Regions from separate parts of the Streptomyces sp. NPDC028298 genome, predicted to be linked through region 3. Evidence: riboswitches for the same ligand, from Rfam matches in the RefSeq annotation. Region 3 holds a riboswitch; each other region holds the start of a gene.

Region 1 (6,141 bases), on a different contig from region 3:
ACTGGTACCAACTGCTGTGGGTACCCCTCTCCACCCTGCTGACGGTGATCGCCTACCAGTTGTGGAAGCGTGACCAGCGGGCCCGCACCTCCGTGAAGGAGGGGGTGGAAGCATGAACGACGGTGTGAACGGCGTCGCTCTCGGCGTCTTCATCTTCTTCTTCCTGGCCGTCACGGTCATGGGCTTCCTGGCGGCGCGCTGGCGCAGGGCCGCCGACGAGCACACCCTCGACGAATGGGGCCTGGGCGGACGGTCCTTCGGCACCTGGGTGACCTGGTTCCTGCTCGGCGGCGACCTCTACACGGCGTACACCTTCGTCGCGGTGCCGGCGGCGGTCTACGCGGCGGGCGCGGCCGGATTCTTCGCGGTGCCGTACACGATCCTGGTCTATCCGCTGATCTTCACCTTCCTGCCCCGCCTGTGGTCGGTCTCCCACCGCCACGGCTATGTGACGACCTCGGACTTCGTGCGCGGCCGCTTCGGCTCCAAGGGCCTGTCCCTCGCCGTGGCCGTCACCGGCATCCTCGCCACCATGCCGTACATCGCGCTCCAACTGGTCGGCATCCAGGCCGTCCTGGACGTGATGGGCGTGGGCGGCGGCGACAGCACCAACTGGTTCGTCAAGGACCTGCCGCTGCTCATCGCCTTCGGCGTGCTGGCCGCGTACACCTACTCCTCGGGGCTGCGGGCCCCCGCGCTGATCGCGTTCGTGAAGGACACCCTGATCTACATCGTGATCGCGGTGGCGATCATCTACATCCCGATCAAGCTGGGCGGCTTCGACGAGATCTTCAAGGCGGCGGGCGCCAAGTACACGGCCGCGGGCGCCGGCGGGGTCGTCCCCGCCGAGGCGGGCCAGTGGACGTACGCCACCCTCGCGCTCGGCTCGGCGCTGGCCCTGTTCATGTATCCGCACTCGGTCACCGCGACGCTGTCCGGCCGCAGCCGGGAGGTGATCCGCCGCAACACCACGATCCTGCCGCTGTACTCGCTGATGCTGGGCCTGCTCGCCCTGCTCGGGTTCATGGCGATCGCGGCGGGCGTGAAGGTCACCAACGGCCAGCTCGCCATCCCCCAGCTCTTCGAGAACATGTTCCCCGACTGGTTCGCGGGCGTCGCCTTCGCCGCCATCGGCATCGGCGCGCTCGTCCCGGCGGCCATCATGTCGATCGCTGCCGCGAATCTCTTCACCCGCAACATCTACAAGGACTTCATCAACCCGGCCGCGACCCCGCGCCAGGAGACCCGGGTCTCCAAGCTGGTCTCGCTGCTGGTGAAGGTGGGCGCGCTGGTCTTCGTCCTGACCATGGACAAGACCGTCGCGATCAACTTCCAGTTGCTGGGCGGCATCTGGATCCTGCAGACCTTCCCGTCGCTGGTCGGCGGTCTGTTCACCCGCTGGTTCCACCGCTGGGCGCTGCTGGGCGGCTGGGCGGTCGGGATGCTCTACGGCACGATCGCCGCCTACGGCGTGGCCTCCCCGACGCAGAAACACTTCGGCGGCAGCTCGAAGGAGATCCCCGGCATCGGGGAGATCGGCTACATCGGTCTGACGGCGTTCGTCCTGAACGTGGCCGTGGCCGTCGTCCTGACCTTCGTCCTCAGGGCGCTCAAGGCCCCGGAGGGCGTGGACGAGACCTCGCCCGGGGACTACACGGCCGACTCCGGCGATCCGGGCGTCGAGACGGAACTCCCGCCGGCCACGGCGGACGCGAGCCACTAGGCGAGCTCGGGGACGGCACCGGCCCACCGGCCGGTGCCGGGAGAGTCGTGAACGACGGGCCGCCGGTGAAAAACCGGCGGCCCGTCGCCGTGCCGGTCGGGCACACTCGCCCGCATGGACATCGTCATCCGCCCGGCGCGGCCCGAGGAGTACCCCGTCATCGGTGAGATCGCGGCCCGGGCCTATCTCGGGGACGGGCTGCTCGACTTCGGGGAGAGCGACGCGTACCTCACGAGGCTGCGGGACGTCGCGGGGCGCGCGGCCGTCGCCGAGGTGCTGGTGGCCGCCGAGGGGGACCGGGTGCTCGGCAGTGTGACGTTCGCGGCGGACGGCAGCCCCATGGCCGACTCGGCGCACGAGGGGGAGGCCGAGATCCGGATGCTGGCGGTCGCGCGGGAGGCGCGCGGCCGGGGCGCGGGCGAGGCCCTCGTGCGCGCCTGCGTGGCGCGGGCACGGGCCCTGGAGGGCTGCGCGCGCCTCGTGCTGTCCACCCAGCGCACGATGCACAGCGCCCACCGGCTCTACGAGCGCATCGGCTTCACCCGCACTCCGGAGCGCGACTGGAACCCCTTCCCGGAGCTCGACGACATCCGGCTGCTCACTTACGAGTTGACGCTCCAGCACGCTCCGTAGCGCTCTCGGACATCGAGCGGACACAACATGTGGGGGTAGTCCCGAAGCCCGGCACAAGATGTATGCTCATGGTCGCTGTCGCCGCAGGGGAATCCGGTGCGAATCCGGAACTGTCCCGCAACGGTGTACTTGTGCGTGTTCGCGTCTGCGTGTGCCCGTACTCGCGTCAGTCCGAGGACCTGCCGACAGCGCGCCCCGGCCGACCGGCCCGGGTGCCGACGACGTCCGGGCCTCGCGGAATGGGCCGGTGGACGCGGAGCGCTGCTGCCCGAAAGCGCTCCCGTGTGCCCCGTGCCCCCCGTAAGGCCCCGTGCCGAGCGAGGAGAGCCCCACGTGACCATCGCGCCAGCCGATCCGGCTTCAGTGACCGCGCAGCAGGCCCCGGTGGAGACCGACGGTCCCGGGACCGCGCTGCTGCGGACCCTGACGGATCTGACCGCCGACCTCCCCGACGCCGACCCCGGCCGGGTCGCCGCGGCGGCGCTGCGCGGCCGGTCCGCCCGCGCCGACGAGGCCGAGCTGCGCGAACTGGCCACCGAGGCGGCCGCGGGTCTCATCTCCGAGGACCCCGCCTACTCCCGGCTGGCCGCCCGGCTGCTCGCGATCACCATCGCCGCCGAGGCCGCCTCCCAGGGCGTCACCACCTTCTCCGAGTCGGTCGCCGTCGGCCACCACGAGGGCCTGATCGCCGACCGTACGGCCGCGTTCGTGCGGCTGCACACGGACCGCCTCGACGCGCTGATCGACGCCGAGGGCGACGACCGGTTCGGCTACTTCGGGCTGCGCACGCTGCACAGCCGCTATCTGCTCCGGCACCCGATCACCCGCAAGGTCGTCGAGAGGCCCCAGCACTTCATGCTGCGGGTGGCCTCCGGTCTCGCGGAGGACGACACCGTCCGCTCCGTGGAGGAGGTCGCCGCGCTCTACCGGCTCATGAGCCGCCTCGACTACCTCCCCTCCTCCCCCACGCTCTTCAACTCCGGTACGCGGCACCCCCAGATGTCGTCCTGCTACCTCCTCGACTCGCCGCTGGACGAGCTGGACTCCATCTACGACCGCTACCACCAGGTGGCGCGGCTGTCGAAGCACGCGGGCGGCATCGGACTGTCCTACTCCCGCATCCGCAGCCGCGGTTCGCTGATCCGCGGCACCAACGGGCACTCCAACGGCATCGTCCCGTTCCTGAAGACGCTCGACGCCTCGGTCGCCGCGGTGAACCAGGGCGGCCGGCGCAAGGGCGCGGCGGCGGTCTACCTGGAGACCTGGCACTCCGACATCGAGGAGTTCCTGGAGCTGCGCGACAACACCGGTGAGGACGCCCGGCGTACGCACAACCTGAACCTCGCGCACTGGATCCCGGACGAGTTCATGCGCCGGGTGAACGAGGACGGCGTCTGGTCGCTGTTCTCCCCCGCCGACGTGCCGGAACTGGTCGACCTGTGGGGCGACGAGTTCGACGCGGCCTACCGCAAGGCCGAGGAGGCCGGGCTCGCCCGGAAGACCATCCCGGCCCGCGACCTCTACGGCCGCATGATGCGCACCCTCGCGCAGACCGGCAACGGCTGGATGACCTTCAAGGACGCCGCCAACCGGACCGCCAACCAGACGGCGGAGCCGGGCCACACGGTCCACTCCTCGAACCTGTGCACCGAGATCCTGGAGGTCACGGACGACGGGGAGACGGCGGTCTGCAACCTGGGCTCGGTCAACCTCGGCGCGTTCGTGACCGGCGGGGACATCGACTGGGAGCGGCTCGACGAGACCGTGCGCACCGCGGTGACCTTCCTCGACCGCGTGGTGGACATCAACTTCTACCCCACCGAGCAGGCGGGCCGCTCCAACGCCAAGTGGCGTCCGGTCGGTCTCGGCGCGATGGGCCTGCAGGACGTCTTCTTCAAGCTGCGGATCCCGTTCGACTCGCCCGAGGCCCGCGCGCTGTCCACCCGGATCGCCGAGCGGATCATGCTCGCCTCGTACGAGGCCTCCGCGGACCTCGCCGAGCGCAACGGACCGCTCCCGGCCTGGGAGAAGACCCGTACCGCCCGCGGCGTGCTGCACCCGGACCACTTCGACGTCGAGCTGAACTGGCCGGAGCGCTGGGCGGCCCTGCGGCAGCGGATCGCGGAGGTCGGCATGCGCAACTCGCTGCTGCTCGCCATCGCTCCGACCGCCACCATCGCCTCGATCGCGGGCGTGTACGAGTGCATCGAGCCGCAGGTGTCGAACCTGTTCAAGCGCGAGACGCTCTCCGGCGAGTTCCTCCAGGTCAACTCCTATCTGGTGGACGAGCTGAAGAAGCTCGGCGTGTGGGACGCGCAGACCCGTGAGGCGCTGCGCGAGTCCAGCGGCTCGGTGCAGGGCTTCACCTGGGTCCCGCAGGACGTCCGCGACCTGTACCGCACGGCGTGGGAGATCCCGCAGCGCGGCCTGATCGACATGGCGGCGGCCCGGACCCCGTTCCTGGACCAGGCCCAGTCGCTGAACCTGTTCCTGGAGACGCCGACCATCGGCAAGCTCTCCTCGATGTACTCCTACGCCTGGAAGTCGGGCCTGAAGACGACGTACTACCTGCGGTCCCGGCCCGCGACGCGCATCGCCCGCGCGGCCCAGGCCCAGGCGCGGCCCGAGACCACGATCCCCGTCCAGCAGGCGGCCGACCCCGACGCCGTCGCCTGCTCCCTTGAGAACCCCGAGTCCTGCGAGGCCTGCCAGTAATGAGCTCAACCGAGAAGAACCTGCTCGACCCGGGCTTCGAACTCACCCTGCGTCCCATGCGCTACCCGGACTTCTACGAGCGCTACCGGGACGCGATCAAGAACACCTGGACCGTCGAGGAGGTCGACCTCCACTCGGACGTCGCCGACCTCGCGAAGCTGACGCCGGGTGAGCAGCACATGATCGGCCGGCTGGTCGCGTTCTTCGCGACGGGCGACTCGATCGTGGCGAACAACCTGGTGCTGACGCTGTACAAGCACATCAACTCCCCCGAGGCGCGGCTGTACCTGAGCCGTCAGCTCTTCGAGGAGGCCGTGCACGTCCAGTTCTATCTGACGCTGCTCGACACCTACCTGCCCGACCCCGAGGACCGCTCGGCGGCCTTCGACGCGGTCGAGAACATCCCCTCCATCCGCGAGAAGGCGCAGTTCTGCTTCAAGTGGATGGACTCGGTGGAGAAGCTGGAGCGGCTGGAGACCAAGGCGGACCGCCGGCGCTTCCTGCTGAACCTGATCTGCTTCGCCGCGTGCATCGAGGGGCTCTTCTTCTACGGGGCCTTCGCGTACGTGTACTGGTTCCGCAGCCGGGGTCTGCTGCACGGCCTGGCGACCGGCACCAACTGGGTGTTCCGCGACGAGACGATGCACATGAGCTTCGCCTTCGAGGTGGTCGACACCGTCCGCAAGGAGGAGCCGGACCTCTTCGACGACCTGCTCCAGGAGCAGGTGACGGACATGCTGCGCGAGGCCGTCGAGGCGGAGCTGCAGTTCGGCCGTGACCTGTGCGGCGAGGGCCTGCCGGGCATGAACACCGAGTCGATGCGGCAGTACCTGGAGTGCGTGGCGGACCAGCGCCTCCAGCGGCTGGGCTTCGCGCCGGTGTACGGCTCCGAGAACCCGTTCTCCTTCATGGAGCTCCAGGGTGTCCAGGAGCTGACCAACTTCTTCGAGCGCCGGCCGTCCGCGTACCAGGTCGCGGTGGAGGGCAGCGTCGACTTCGACGAGGACTTCTGATCGCCGGGGAGCTCTGATCGTCGGGACGTTCTGACCTTCGAGGAGTTCTGGCCTTCG
Region 2 (6,141 bases), on a different contig from region 3:
GGGTGTCAGGCGATCTTCTTGTAGCGCAGGGCGACGTAGTCCGAGGCCGGGTGGCCGCTGATGTCACCGCTGTTGATGTTCGCGGTCGAGTAGTTCATGTCCGTGGCCGGGCTGCTCTCGGAGTAGTAGTAGAAGGTGCCCGCGTCCTGGTTCTTCCAGCCCGCGAAGATGACGGCGTGCTCGGAGTAGTCGTTCAGCGCGTCGCCGGGCAGGAGGGCGGTCTTGCTGATCTGCGTGCTCGCGCTGGGCAGCGTCTCGGTCGTCAGCGAGGTGGTGAGGTGCCAGGCCATGGAGACGAAGCCGGAGCAGTCGGTGCGGTAGGAGTGGTCGCCGTCGACGTCCACGGCGGAGGCGCCCTGGTCGTACTGGACGTTGCGGTTGTACCAGTTCTTGGCCCGGTCCATGACCTCGCTGCGGTAGATGGTGCCGCCCTGGACGGACTTCGGCGGCGCCGCCGGCACGTAGGCGCAGTTGTTGGCGTAGGCCGACAGCAGGCTCTGGGTCCAGCCGGAGGCGTCCACCGGGTCGTCGGAGTGGTACGTGATGTCGCCGCCGTCACCGTCGGTCGGGTCGGCGTCGGAGTACCAGTACATGCCGCCGTTGGTGCGGCCGTAGTAGAGGCCGCCGCCCGGCGAGGAGAGCGAGTCGACCGCCGACCAGCCGCTCGCCTTGAGGACGGAGAGGTCCCAGTCGTCCACTCCGTTGATCTTGTAGCTGAGCAGCCGGCCGTCGGCGGTCGAGGCGACGATGCGGTCGTCGCCCGCGGCGGCGAGCGTCTTGAGGACGAAGCCGGTGTCGATCACGACGTGCTGGCCTATGTGCTCCGAGCCCGCCGGCTTGGGCTGGGAGACGACGTACTGGTGGAGCTGGCCGTCGACGGTCCCGTAGAGGTGGCCGGCTCCGTCGTAGACCATCTTGTCGAAGGTCCAGCCGCCGTCCCAGATCTTGACGACTCCCGCGACCCCGAGGGAGGTGTTGTTGGTCTGGATGTCGACGCGGTAGAGGTCGCCGGTGGTCGACGTGACCAGGACCGTGTTGAAGTTGAGCGTCGCCATCGCCTTGGGCGTGAAGCCGAGGTTCGGGCCGATGAGCGTCTTGACGCGGTTGCCGGTGTCCGGCGCGATCTGCGTGTACGTCAGCCGGCCGTCCGAGAGCGTGCCGTACATCGACACGTCCCCGGAGCAGGACGCGACGGCGTGTGCTGCGCCGGCGGTGGTGGCCACCATGCCGAGGGACATCGCGCCGACGGCGGCGACGGCTGCGGTGGTACGGCGGACGGCGTGGCTGAACTTCATGATCTCTCCTGCGGCGTGGAAGTCGTACGGGCGAAGGCACGTCACCGACCGCCCGGCTGCCCTGCAGGTGCAGCCGTGGAGGTCGTCCCGGGCGGGTCGCCCGGTGGCAAGAACTACTTTCGCCGCAGGTCAGGCGGGGTGGAAGAGAGATCGACTGGACGCAAACGGCCTTGGCCCGTTGCGTCCTGACACGGCGTCAAAATGCCCCGGGGCGTCGCATTCGGCGCCCCGGGGCGGGTCGGCCGGCCCCTGCGTGCGCGGGCTCAGGAGTCGGCCGGGCGCCCCGGCGGGGTGAAGGTGTACAGGTCGAGGATGTCCGGCGGCGGAGCGACGCCCGGACCGCCGGCGCGTACCCAGGTCACGATGTCCTCGGTCGCTTCGGGGTCGTTGACGAGTCCGAGCCAGACGGGCCGCGCGCCGGCCGCCCGGCCCGCCGCGGACGGCTGTACGACGACGACGTTGGCCTGGTCGCACACGTCGAGGCACTCGGAGACGCGCACCGGTACCTCGGCGCGCAGCCGCGCGGTCTGTGCGGCGTGGTCCACCCCGGTCACCTTGGGACTGCCGCAGCAGCAGTCCCGGCACACGACGACCCGGCACGGCACGGGTCCGCGCACCGCCGCGGACTCCCCCGACATCTCTTCCGCCGGCGTCTCGGGCACAGCGCACCACTCCCCTCCCGGGGAGATCCGCCCCGGTGTCGATCGAGGAGGCGACCGCGTGAGTCTCCTGGCTCCCGGATCCCCGAACGCTCCGCCTTCCCACCCCGGTCGGGGCAGTGGCATGCCGGAGCGCGCTCACCGGTCACAGTGGCGGGACCGCGCCGGATTCACACCGGCTTCCTCGTTCCGCCGTCGCCTTATGTCGCCGGTCATCATGTCATCCGCCGATGTCGGTGTCCGTTCGCCGCCAGCGTCCCGCGGCCGCGGCGGCTGGGATGGGTTCATGACTTCTCAGACCCTTCAGACCCTTCAGACCTCTCAGACCTCTCAGCGAGACATGGACGGCAAGGTGGCCCTCGTGACCGGCGGGAGCCGGGGCATCGGGGCCGCGACGGCATTGCGGCTGGCCCGCGAGGGCGCGGACGTGGCCATCACCTATGTGAGCGGCAAGGAGGCCGCGGAGGACGTCGTACGGGGTGTCGAGGCGCTCGGGCGCAGGGGGTTGGCCCTGCGCGCGGACGCCTCCGACGCTGCGGAGTCCGGCGCGGTCGCGGACCGGGTCGTCGCGGAGTTCGGGCGGCTCGACGTCCTCGTCAACAACGCGGGGGTGGGGGTCCTGGGTCCGCTGGAGTCCCTGACCCCGGCGGACGTCGACCGGGTGCTCGACGTGAACGTCCGGGGCGTCTTCCTGGCCTCCCGGTCGGCCGCGCCGCATCTCGGGGACGGCGGGCGGATCGTCACGATCGGCAGTTGCATGGCCAAGCGCGTGCCCGGTCCGGGAGGGACGCTCTACGCGATGAGCAAGTCCGCGCTGGTCGGCCTGACCAAGGCGCTGGCGCGGGAGCTCGGCGGCCGCGGGATCACCGCCAACATCGTCCATCCCGGTCCCGTCGACACCGACATGAACCCGGCGGACGGCCCGTACGCGCCGGGCCAGAGCGCGCTGACCGCCGTGGGCCGCTTCGGCACCGCCGACGAGGTCGCGTCGATCGTCGCGTACCTGGCGGGGAGCGAGGCGGGATACGTCACGGGGGCGGAGTTCGCGGTGGACGGCGGACACGCGGCATGACGAGCGGGGATCCGGCCGGGGGCGGCCCCGGCGTGCGGTGAGCCCGCTCCTCCGGAAGGGGGAGCCCCTTCCGGAGGAGCGGAGTCCCCCGTGGTGTGCCCGGCTGCGGACCGAACCGGGCCGCTCAGCCGCCCAGTTCCTGGTGGCGTGCCGTCAGGCGGGACGCGCCCTCCTCCGTCAGGGAGCCGAAGAGGCGCAGGCGGGAGATGCCCCCGTCCGGGAAGATGTCCACGCGCGCGTGCGTGGCGACGGCGGGTGCGGCGAGGGAGAAGCGGTGGTTGGTGTCGGGCTGGAGGCGGGTGCGGGGCAGGATCTCGGTCCACTCCCCCGCGTCCGGGCCATCGCCGTCGCGCACCGAGACCGAGGCCCAGCCGGCGCTGTTGCCCTTCAGATACGCCGTGTCGATCTCGAAGGCGCGGATCTCGGACCGGGCGACGAGCCGGTAGCGGATCCAGTCGTTGCCGTCGTCGCGTCGCCTGCGGGTCTCCCAGCCGTCGTCCATCTTGCGCGAACGGCCGGGCTGGATGGTGTTGGTGGCGGGTGAGTAGAAGAGGTCGGAGGCGTCCTCGACCTGTCCGCCGTTCTCCAGGGCGACCACGTCGAACGTGCCGAGGGCGGACAGCCAGCGCGGGTCGGGCACGACCTCGCCGTACACGCGCAGCCGGGCGATGCCGCCGTCGGGGTGCTGGTTGACCCGCAGGTGGGTGAAGCGCTGTTCGACGGAGACGGTGAATCCGTTGGCCGCGTGACCGCCGACCGGCGTGCGCGGTACCAGAGTCGTCCACTTCACCTCGTCCGCCAGGAGTTCCTCGGGGGAGGGCGAACCGGGCACGGAGGCGCCCTCGACCGACACCGCCTGCGGATAGTTGCCGCGGAAGTGGGCGGTGTCGACGACGATCCCGCGGATCACCCCGGGGGCACCGAGCCGTACCAGGGCCCAGTCGTGGTCCTCGGCGGTCGGCCACGGGTGCTCGGCGGAGGCGCCACGGCGCCGCCGGGTCTCCCAGCCGTCCATGACCTTGCCCTTGTGGCCGAAGTGCTCGGGGTCGAACTCGGCGGCCCCGGCGACGAGAAGGTTCTCGCGCTGGGCGAAGAACTCGTCGTTGGCGGCGACGACGCCCGCGCCGAGCTGCCGGTCCGCCAGGTTGGCGTACCGGGTGAAGGGGAAGTCGGTGGTGCGGTAGTCCGCGTACGGGTCACCGCCTCCGTAGGGGTTCGCGTCTCCGGTGAAGCTCTGGGTCGCCGTCACGGTGATCAGGGGTTCCTTTCGCGAGTCGGCCGCCACGGGGCGGGGTAATCAGGTCGTACGGGTCAGCAGGTGACCCTTCGGATCGGTGAACTCGCCGTCGGCGAAGACGCGTTGGCCGCGCAGCCAGGTCGACTTCACGACGCCGGCGAGGGTCCTGCCCGCGTACGCCGTCACGCGGTTGCGGTGCTGGAGCGCGGCGGGGTCGACGGTGAAGGTCTCGTCGGGGGCGAACACCGCGAAGTCGGCGTCGTGTCCCGCCGCGATGGCGCCCTTGCTGCCGCCCAGGCCGACCAGTTCGGCCGTGCGGGAGGACATCCAGCGGACCACGTCCTCCAGGCCGTGGCCGCGCCCGCGGGCCTCGGTCCAGACGGCGGCCAGGCTCAACTGGAGGCCGGAGATGCCGCCCCACGCGGTCGCGAAGTCGTCCGTCTTGAGGTCGGCGGTCGACGGGGAGTGGTCGGTGACCACGCAGTCGATCGTGCCGTCGGCCAGCGCCTGCCACAGCAGGTCCTGGTTGGCGGCCTCGCGGATCGGCGGGCAGCACTTGAACTCGCTGGCGCCGTCCGGGACTTCCTCGGCGGTCAGGGTGAGGTAGTGCGGGCAGGTCTCCACCGTGAGCCGGACGCCGTCCGCCTTGGCCGCTGCGATCAGCGGGAGCGCGTCGCTCGACGACAGGTGCAGCACGTGCACCCGCGCGTCGAGACGCCTGGCCTGCGCGACGAGGCTCTCGATTGCGGTGTCCTCGGCGTCCCGGGGGCGCGAGGCGAGGAAGTCGGCGTACCTGCGGCCGCCCTTCTGCGGGGCGGCGGCGAGATGGTGCGGGTCCTCGGCGTGCACGATCAGCAGTCCGCCGAAGCCGGCGATCTCGGCGAGGGACCGGGCGAGCTGCTCCTGGTCGAGTTCGGGGAACTCCTCCACGCCGGACGGCGACAGGAACGCCTTGAACCCGAACACCCCGGCGTCGTGAAGGGGTTGGAGATCCTTGACGTTGCCGGGCAGCGCGCCGCCCCAGAAGCCGACGTCGATGTGCGCCTTGGCGCGGGCGACGTCCCGCTTCGTAGCGAGGTGGTCGACCGTCGTCGTCGGCGGGAGGGAGTTGAGCGGCATGTCGATCAGGGTGGTGATGCCGCCGGCGGCCGCGGCACGGGTCGCGGTCCAGAAGCCCTCCCACTCGGTGCGGCCGGGGTCGTTCACATGGACGTGGGTGTCGACGAGGCCGGGCAGCAGGACGTCGTCGCCGACGTCCTCCAGCCGGGCGCCGGACGGCACCTCGGCCTCGTACGGCAGCACGGCCGTGATCCTTCCCGCGGCGACCGCGACCGAAGCGGCGCGCGTCCCCTCGGGCGTGATGACGCGCGTCGAGCGCAGCATCAGTTCGGCATCGGACACCCGGACCCCTCTCTCCGCCGCCGTCGTCTCCCGTTGCCGCCGGGTTGCTTCCGCGTAACGGAATTCAACTTTCTGTTGAAGAAGTCTTCACCCCGGCCTCCGCCCCGTCAAGGGCTCATTTCTCCACCCTCCCCCGACCCGGCCGAGATCCGCTCCCGCTGCGCCCGGTCAGGAGGTTTTCCGTATGGCGAAATCACTCTTCCGACAGACAGAAGTAGCCTTACCCTACCTGGTGGCCCGTCGGGTGCCGGGTAGGCTGCGCTTCTGCCTGCCCGCCACCCGCCGCCGCCCCCTTCGAGAGTCTTCGGGTCACCCCGCTCGATACCGCGCCCCGAAAGGACCGCCGCCGTGCCGCCGTCCAGCGCCAGCACCACCGACCCCAGATCGTCCGCCTCCAGTGGCGGCGTCCAGTCCCTCGAGCGCGCCTTCGATCTGCTGGAGCGCATGGCGGACGCCGGGGGCGAGGTCGGTCTGAGC
Region 3 (6,141 bases):
TTTCGTCGGTGGGCGTGGCGGCGGTTTCGCGGCGACGGCTCACGGCCCGTAGGGCCGCATCGATCGCGCGTTGCGGCGCCGCAGGCGCTCTGTCGGCGTGCCGGGCGGTGGGTGTGTACTGGGTGCTTTCCGCATCGAGGGGGACGTATGCCGCGAACGCCGGATCCGGGAGTGCCCGAGTCGGAGCAGGAGGAGGAGCCCTGGCTGGACAGTCGCGAGGTCGCCGCGCTGTGGCCGGTGCGTGACGAGTGGCTGCCGGGTGCGGCTGGGCGTATGGATGTCCGCGTCCGCCGGTACGGCGGGGAGAGCCGGGGCACGTACGGGGCGGCGCCGACCTTCTACTCGTACCACCCCCGGGATGTACGACGGGCCGCGACGGCAATCGCCGAAGGGCGCGTCGACATCCCCTCGGTCTGGCGTACCGATACGGCCGACGGTCGGCGGGCGGAGTACTGGAGCAGGTTCCGGTTCCGTCTCACCTGCGGTGTCCTCCTGGCCTTCGCCCTCTGCATCCTGGGGTTGGCGGTCTACGCCCTGGTGACCTGATTCTGGAGCCGACGGGCAGCGGGTCTCTACGGGACTCGCGCCTGGCCCGACAGCGCCAGGTGGCGGGTCTCTACGGGACTCGCGCCTGACTCGACAGCGCCAGGTGGCAGGTCCAGAGGGCTATGCCTCCAGCGTCACCCACGCCCCCGACCCCGCCGAGCGGGCCATCGCGTCCAGCGCCGTCGCGCTGCTGACCGCGTCGGCCGGCGTGGCCCCGTACGGCTTGTCGTCGGCGATGGAGCGCAGGAAGGCGTGCGCCTCGATGACCTTGAGGTCGTCGTAGCCCATGCTGTTCGCCGCGCCCGGTTGGAAGGACGCGTAGTCCCCGGCGCCCGGACCGACGTACACGGTGCTGACCGGCTGGTCCTGGTACGTCGTGCCCCGGCTGACGCCGAGTTCGCCCATGCGGCGGAAGTCCCAGAAGACCGCGCCCTTGGTGCCGTGGATCTCGAACCCGTAGGCGTTCTGTTCGCCCACCGAGACACGGCACGCCTCCAGGACGCCGCGCGCGCCGCAGGCGAAGCGCAGCAGGCAGTTGACGTAGTCCTCGTTCTCCACGGGGGCCGGCTCGCCGCCCGCCGCGCGCGTGTGGCCCGCGGTCGCGCCGGCCGGCCGGGGCCGCAGCGGTACGAAGACGGCGGTGTCCGCCGCCAGCGCCTCGATCTCGCCCACCAGGAAACGCGCCAGGTCCACGCCGTGCGAGGCCAGGTCGCCGAGGACGCCGCTGCCGCCCCGCTCCCGCTCGTAGCGCCACGTCAGCGCGCCCTCGGGATGGGCCGCGTAGTCGCTGAAGAGGCGGACGCGTACGTGCGTCACCTCGCCGATGTCCCCGGAGGCGATCAGCTCGCGCGCCGCCACGACTGCCGGTGCGCCCCGGTAGTTGAAACCGACGGTGCCCCGCACCCCGGCCTCGGTCATCGCCTCCGACACCGCCCGGGCGTCGTCGGCGGTCAGTCCCACCGGCTTCTCGATCCAGATGTGCTTGCCGGCCGCGGCCATGGCCACACCGATGTCACGGTGCAGGAAGTTCGGCGCGGTGATGCTCACGGCCTCGACGCGCGGATCGGTGGCGATCTCCCGCCAGTCCCGGACAGCGCTCGCGAAGCCGTACCGTGCGGCGGCCTCCTCGGCGCGGCCGGGCGCCTCGTCGGCGACGACGATCGGTTCGGGGCGCAGGGCGAGTTCGGGGAAGTGGTGGAGAACGCGCGCGTACGCCTGTGTGTGCACCCGCCCCATCCAGCCGAACCCCACGACAGCGACACCGAGCGCACGCACCACGATCGCCCTCCTCAGCACCGGACCGAACGCGAACGGACCAGACCAGGCTCACATGAAACCGGCTCGAAGTGATGTGAAGGGACAGGAACCGCTACGAACCGTGATCGACTTGGGTCAAGACCAGGTTGGTGCGAACAGGGCGCCTTCAGCGGGCCCGCGTCGCCCGCTGTTCCAGGATCCTCAGCGCCCGCTCCGCCCAGTCGATGATCGCCTGCTCGAAGGCGCGCCCTCCCAGGAGTGTGAGATACGGGCCCACGCGCTCCGCCTCGGCCAGGTACGCGTCCTCGGTGCGCCCGTCGAGCAGGCGGGCGCCGATCCGTTCGTAGTGCGCCAGTTTGGCGCGCGACCACTCCAGCCGTTCGGCGATCGCCGCGCGGACGGCGTCGGCGTCCCCCATGTCGAGGGCGTACACCTTGACCATCAGCTCGTCGCGGATCGCGGTCGGCTTCGCGGGTGCCGAGGTGAAGGAAGCGAGCGCTTCGAGGCCGGTCGTGGTCAGCGAGAAGAGCCGCTTGTTGGGCCGGCGCTCCTGCTGGACGACCCGGGCCTCGATCAGCCCCTCGGACTCCATCCGGTCGAGTTCCCGGTAGAGCTGCTGCGGGGTCGCCATCCAGAAGTTGGCCACCGAGGCGTCGAAGCCCTTGGCCAGGTCGTACCCCGACGCCTCACCCTCCAGGAGCGAGGCCAGTACCGCGTTGCGCAATGCCATCCGGCAAGGCTAGACGCCCCGCACTCACAGGACTAATCTTATCCACACCTAATCAACTAATTGAGTATGAGAGGCGGGCGCAATGAACTCCTTCCGCAAGGCCGTGGAGGCCGGAGACCTCGACGCGGTCGAGGAGCTGCTGGCCGACGACGTCGTGTTCACCAGCCCCGTCGCCTTCAAGCCGTACCCGGGCAAGCCGATCACCGCCGCCATCCTGCGGGGCGTCTGGCGTGTCTTCAGCGACTTCCGCTACGTCCGTGAGATCGCCGGTGCCGACGGCCGCGACCACGCGCTCGTCTTCACGGCCAAGGTGGGCGACAAGGAGATCAACGGCTGCGACTTCCTGCACTTCGACGAGGAGGGCCGCATCGACGAATTCACCGTGATGGTCCGCCCGTTGTCGGCGGCGCAGGCTCTCTCCGAGGCCATGGGGGCTCAGTTCGAGCAGATCTCCCGGGAGGCGGCCGGCGCCTGAGCGCGTGGCCTCGCGCTGTTTGAACCGACTCCCTCCGGCTACCCGCCTGTTGTGACGACGACGCCATCACAGCAGGAGCTCTTCCGGTACCTGGAGGACCGCTTCGAGTGCGCCCGGGCCTGCGCCGAATGCGCCAGGACCTCCACGCTGCGCGCGAGCCTCATGGATCCCGACGGGCCCAAGCAGCAGGAGGCCGCGCGGCGGTCGGGCATCCTGTGCGCGGAGGTCTGCGAGGCGACCTGCCATGTGCTGTCCCGTCATCCGGGGCTCAGCGACCGGGAGCTCCGCGCCCGGCTGGAGTGGTGCCGGGACGTCTGCCTGGAGTGCGCCGAAGCCTTCGACGCGTGTCCGGGGTCGGAGGCCGCCGCGCGGAAATGCCGCGAATGCGCGCGCTCCTGCACGGACTTCATCGCCACGTTACGGTGAGGCCTCGCGGGCCCACGTCGGGCGGCCCCGGATCGTCGCCCGGAGCAGCGCAGACCCGGCCCACCCGGATCAGGCAGGCCCGACGAGCGGGCGTCCGGCGCGGAGGTTCCAGCGTCCGGCGCGCCCGCTCAACTCCGTCACGGTGAGCGGCGGCACGTCCACACGCCAGAACGCATGCTCCGGCGCCCCCAACACCCGTACCACCAGCGCCCGTACGACCTCGGGCTCCACCACGGCGACGGTGCGGCCGTCGAAACCGGCCGCCGTGTCCAGGCGTTCCGTCACCCGGTCGCAGAACGCCACCACAGACTCGCCGTCGTGCGGCGCCGCCGTCGGATCGGCGAGCCAGCGTGCCACCGCCTCCGGCTCCTTCGCGCTCACCTCGGTCAGCGTCGCCCCGCGCCAGCGGCCCACGTCGAGCGGGGCCAACTCCGGTGTCTCGGCGGCGCCTTCGAGTCCGAGTGCCTCGGCGGTCTGCCGGCATCGCGCGGTGGGGGAGACCCACAGGCGTCCGCCCGCCGGAACGGCGCCCGCGTCGGCGGCCGCGCGTGCCGCCCGCAGGCCCGAGGCGTCCACCGGACTCCCGTCGTCGAAGCGGGCCTCGCGCAGCGCCTCGCTGATCGCCGCGGAGATCAAGATCACTCGGCTGGTCATGCCTTCACTCTCATGTGTCGCGGGCTCGGACCGTGTGCCATGGTCCAGCCCGCTCCGTCCGTCGTGTGGTGCGGATCGTGCGGCGTACCCGTGGACAGAGGCGGAATCCCCGGGCCCATCAGGCACGTTACTGTCCCACCGTCATGCTCCACGAACCGCAGGGCGCACGGAGCGCCGGGGTGTGCGCCCTTGGCCGGGCCGACTGCTTCGCGGTACGGTCACATGGATATTGACGACGGTTCGACGGAAGCCCGGTGGAAATCCGGCACGGTCGCGCCACTGTAAGCCCGGCACATGTCACTCCGGCCAGGGGTGACAGACGCGGGCAAGTCAGACCCGTGGCTGTCGTCCTGTGCACCACCGAGACGGGACGCGAGTTCCCCAGGAGGTTCTGCCCATGGCGCAGTCCGTCGTCCAGCCGACCGCCACGCCCACCGCCGTTCCCGCCAAGCTGCCGATCGGCGCGATCGTCCCCTGGGCGGCGTTCTTCGGCATCCTCATGCTGGTCCTGCTCTACTTCGTCGGTGCCGAACAGGGCGCCACCTCCCTCGTCTCCGGCGAGAACGTCCACGAGTGGGTCCACGACGCCCGGCACCTGCTCGGGTTCCCCTGCCACTGACGGCGACAGGGGACGTACGAGCCACGCTGTTGCGCGAGGGCCGGGAAACCGGCCCGCACGAGGGGGCGGTGCCCGGGAGACCGGACACCGCCCCCTCGTGCGCACCCCGCAGCCACACCCGCATCCCACGCCTCGCCCCGACGCCTGCACCCCACACCCTCGGCAGGTCATCTCCCCGTAGCCGTCCGCGTCATCGGCATTCCCAATTTCTGGAACACGTTCTACGGTGTGCGCCGTCAGGTCGGGCTCGGGGAGCAGGAGGCGCCGTGCATCTCGAATACACGCCGGAGCAGCAGCGGTTGCGGACCGAACTTCGTCTCTACTTCGCCGAGTTGGTGCCGGACAACGCCTACGCCCGCTACGGCGATCCCGCGGCGCAGAAGCGCTTCTACCGCGAGACGATCCGACGCCTCGGCACCGACGGCTGGCTCGGGGTCGGCTGGCCCAAGGAGTACGGCGGGCGGGGCCTGAGCCCGATGGAGCAGTTCATCTTCTTCGACGAGGCCGCCCAGGCCGGGGTGCCGTTGCCACTGATGGCGCTCAACACGGTGGGGCCGACGATCATGCGGTTCGGAACGGAGGAGCAGAAGTCGTACTTCCTGCCGAAGATCCTGGCCGGTGAGATCGACTTCGCGATCGGCTACAGCGAGCCCGGTGCCGGGACCGACCTGGCCGCGCTCCGGACCCGGGCCGTGCGGGAGGGCGACGAGGAGAGCGGCCACTACACGGTCGACGGCCAGAAGATCTGGACGACCAACGGCGACACGGCCGACTGGGTGTGGCTCGCGGTCCGCACCGACCCGGACGCCCCGCCGCACAAGGGCATCACCATGCTCCTCGTCCCGACCTCCGACCCCGGCTACTCCTGCACCCTGATCAACACGCTCGCCTCGCACGACACCACGGCCAGCTACTACGAGAACATCCGCGTCCCCGCCACGCGCCGGGTCGGCGAGGAGAACAAGGGCTGGCGGCTGATCACCAACCAGCTCAACCACGAGCGCGTCACCCTCGCGGCACACGGCACCATGGCCATCCGCGCCCTGCACGACGTCCAGCGCTGGGCGATGGAGACCAAGCTCGCCGACGGCCGCCGCGTCGTCGACCTCCCGTGGGTGCGCCGCCTCCTCGCGCGCACGCACACCCGGCTGGACGCCATGAAACTCCTCAACTGGCGCATGGTGAACGCCGTCCAGGAGGGCACGCTCACCCCGCAGGACGCCTCCGCCGTCAAGGTGTACGGCTCCGAGGCGCGCCGGGACGCGTACGCCTGGCTGATGGAGATCGTGGCGGCTCCCGGTGTCCTCAAGGAGGGCTCGGCCGGCGCCGTCCTGCACGGCGAACTCGAACGCGGCTACCGCTCGGCCGTGATCTTCACCTTCGGCGGCGGCAACAACGAGATCCAGCGGGAGATCATCTCGTGGATCGGGCTGG

The links. A riboswitch is a leader RNA that binds a small molecule or an ion and turns the genes downstream of it on or off. The one in region 3 is predicted to bind cobalamin.
Region 1: it holds a riboswitch for cobalamin, as region 3 does, so the genes downstream of both, ACZ4TO_RS37570 (ribonucleoside-diphosphate reductase subunit alpha) here and ACZ4TO_RS17875 (CbtB domain-containing protein) in region 3, are expected to answer to the same signal.
Region 2: it holds a riboswitch for cobalamin, as region 3 does, so the genes downstream of both, ACZ4TO_RS06425 ((2Fe-2S) ferredoxin domain-containing protein) here and ACZ4TO_RS17875 (CbtB domain-containing protein) in region 3, are expected to answer to the same signal.

Annotation. Positions count from the first base shown of each region.
Region 1 is NZ_JBVHTL010000011.1:266,656-272,796, forward strand. Features, by position in the region: gene ACZ4TO_RS37555 (DUF3311 domain-containing protein) at 1-116, shown strand, start outside; gene mctP (monocarboxylate uptake permease MctP) at 113-1,723, shown strand; gene ACZ4TO_RS37565 (GNAT family N-acetyltransferase) at 1,838-2,356, shown strand; cobalamin riboswitch at 2,409-2,557, shown strand; gene ACZ4TO_RS37570 (ribonucleoside-diphosphate reductase subunit alpha) at 2,690-5,071, shown strand; gene ACZ4TO_RS37575 (ribonucleotide-diphosphate reductase subunit beta) at 5,071-6,084, shown strand.
Region 2 is NZ_JBVHTL010000001.1:1,453,500-1,459,640, forward strand. Features, by position in the region: gene ACZ4TO_RS06420 (tachylectin-related carbohydrate-binding protein) at 6-1,295, opposite strand; gene ACZ4TO_RS06425 ((2Fe-2S) ferredoxin domain-containing protein) at 1,559-1,933, opposite strand; cobalamin riboswitch at 2,002-2,177, opposite strand; gene ACZ4TO_RS06430 (3-oxoacyl-ACP reductase family protein) at 2,295-3,026, shown strand; gene alc (allantoicase) at 3,151-4,275, opposite strand; gene allB (allantoinase AllB) at 4,324-5,664, opposite strand; gene ACZ4TO_RS06445 (IclR family transcriptional regulator) at 6,013-6,141, shown strand, end outside.
Region 3 is NZ_JBVHTL010000003.1:612,333-618,473, forward strand. Features, by position in the region: gene ACZ4TO_RS17845 (hypothetical protein) at 148-546, shown strand; gene ACZ4TO_RS17850 (Gfo/Idh/MocA family protein) at 667-1,824, opposite strand; gene ACZ4TO_RS17855 (PadR family transcriptional regulator) at 1,970-2,533, opposite strand; gene ACZ4TO_RS17860 (nuclear transport factor 2 family protein) at 2,616-3,008, shown strand; gene ACZ4TO_RS17865 (four-helix bundle copper-binding protein) at 3,060-3,434, shown strand; gene ACZ4TO_RS17870 (histidine phosphatase family protein) at 3,504-4,088, opposite strand; cobalamin riboswitch at 4,309-4,448, shown strand; gene ACZ4TO_RS17875 (CbtB domain-containing protein) at 4,486-4,707, shown strand; gene ACZ4TO_RS17880 (acyl-CoA dehydrogenase family protein) at 4,974-6,141, shown strand, end outside.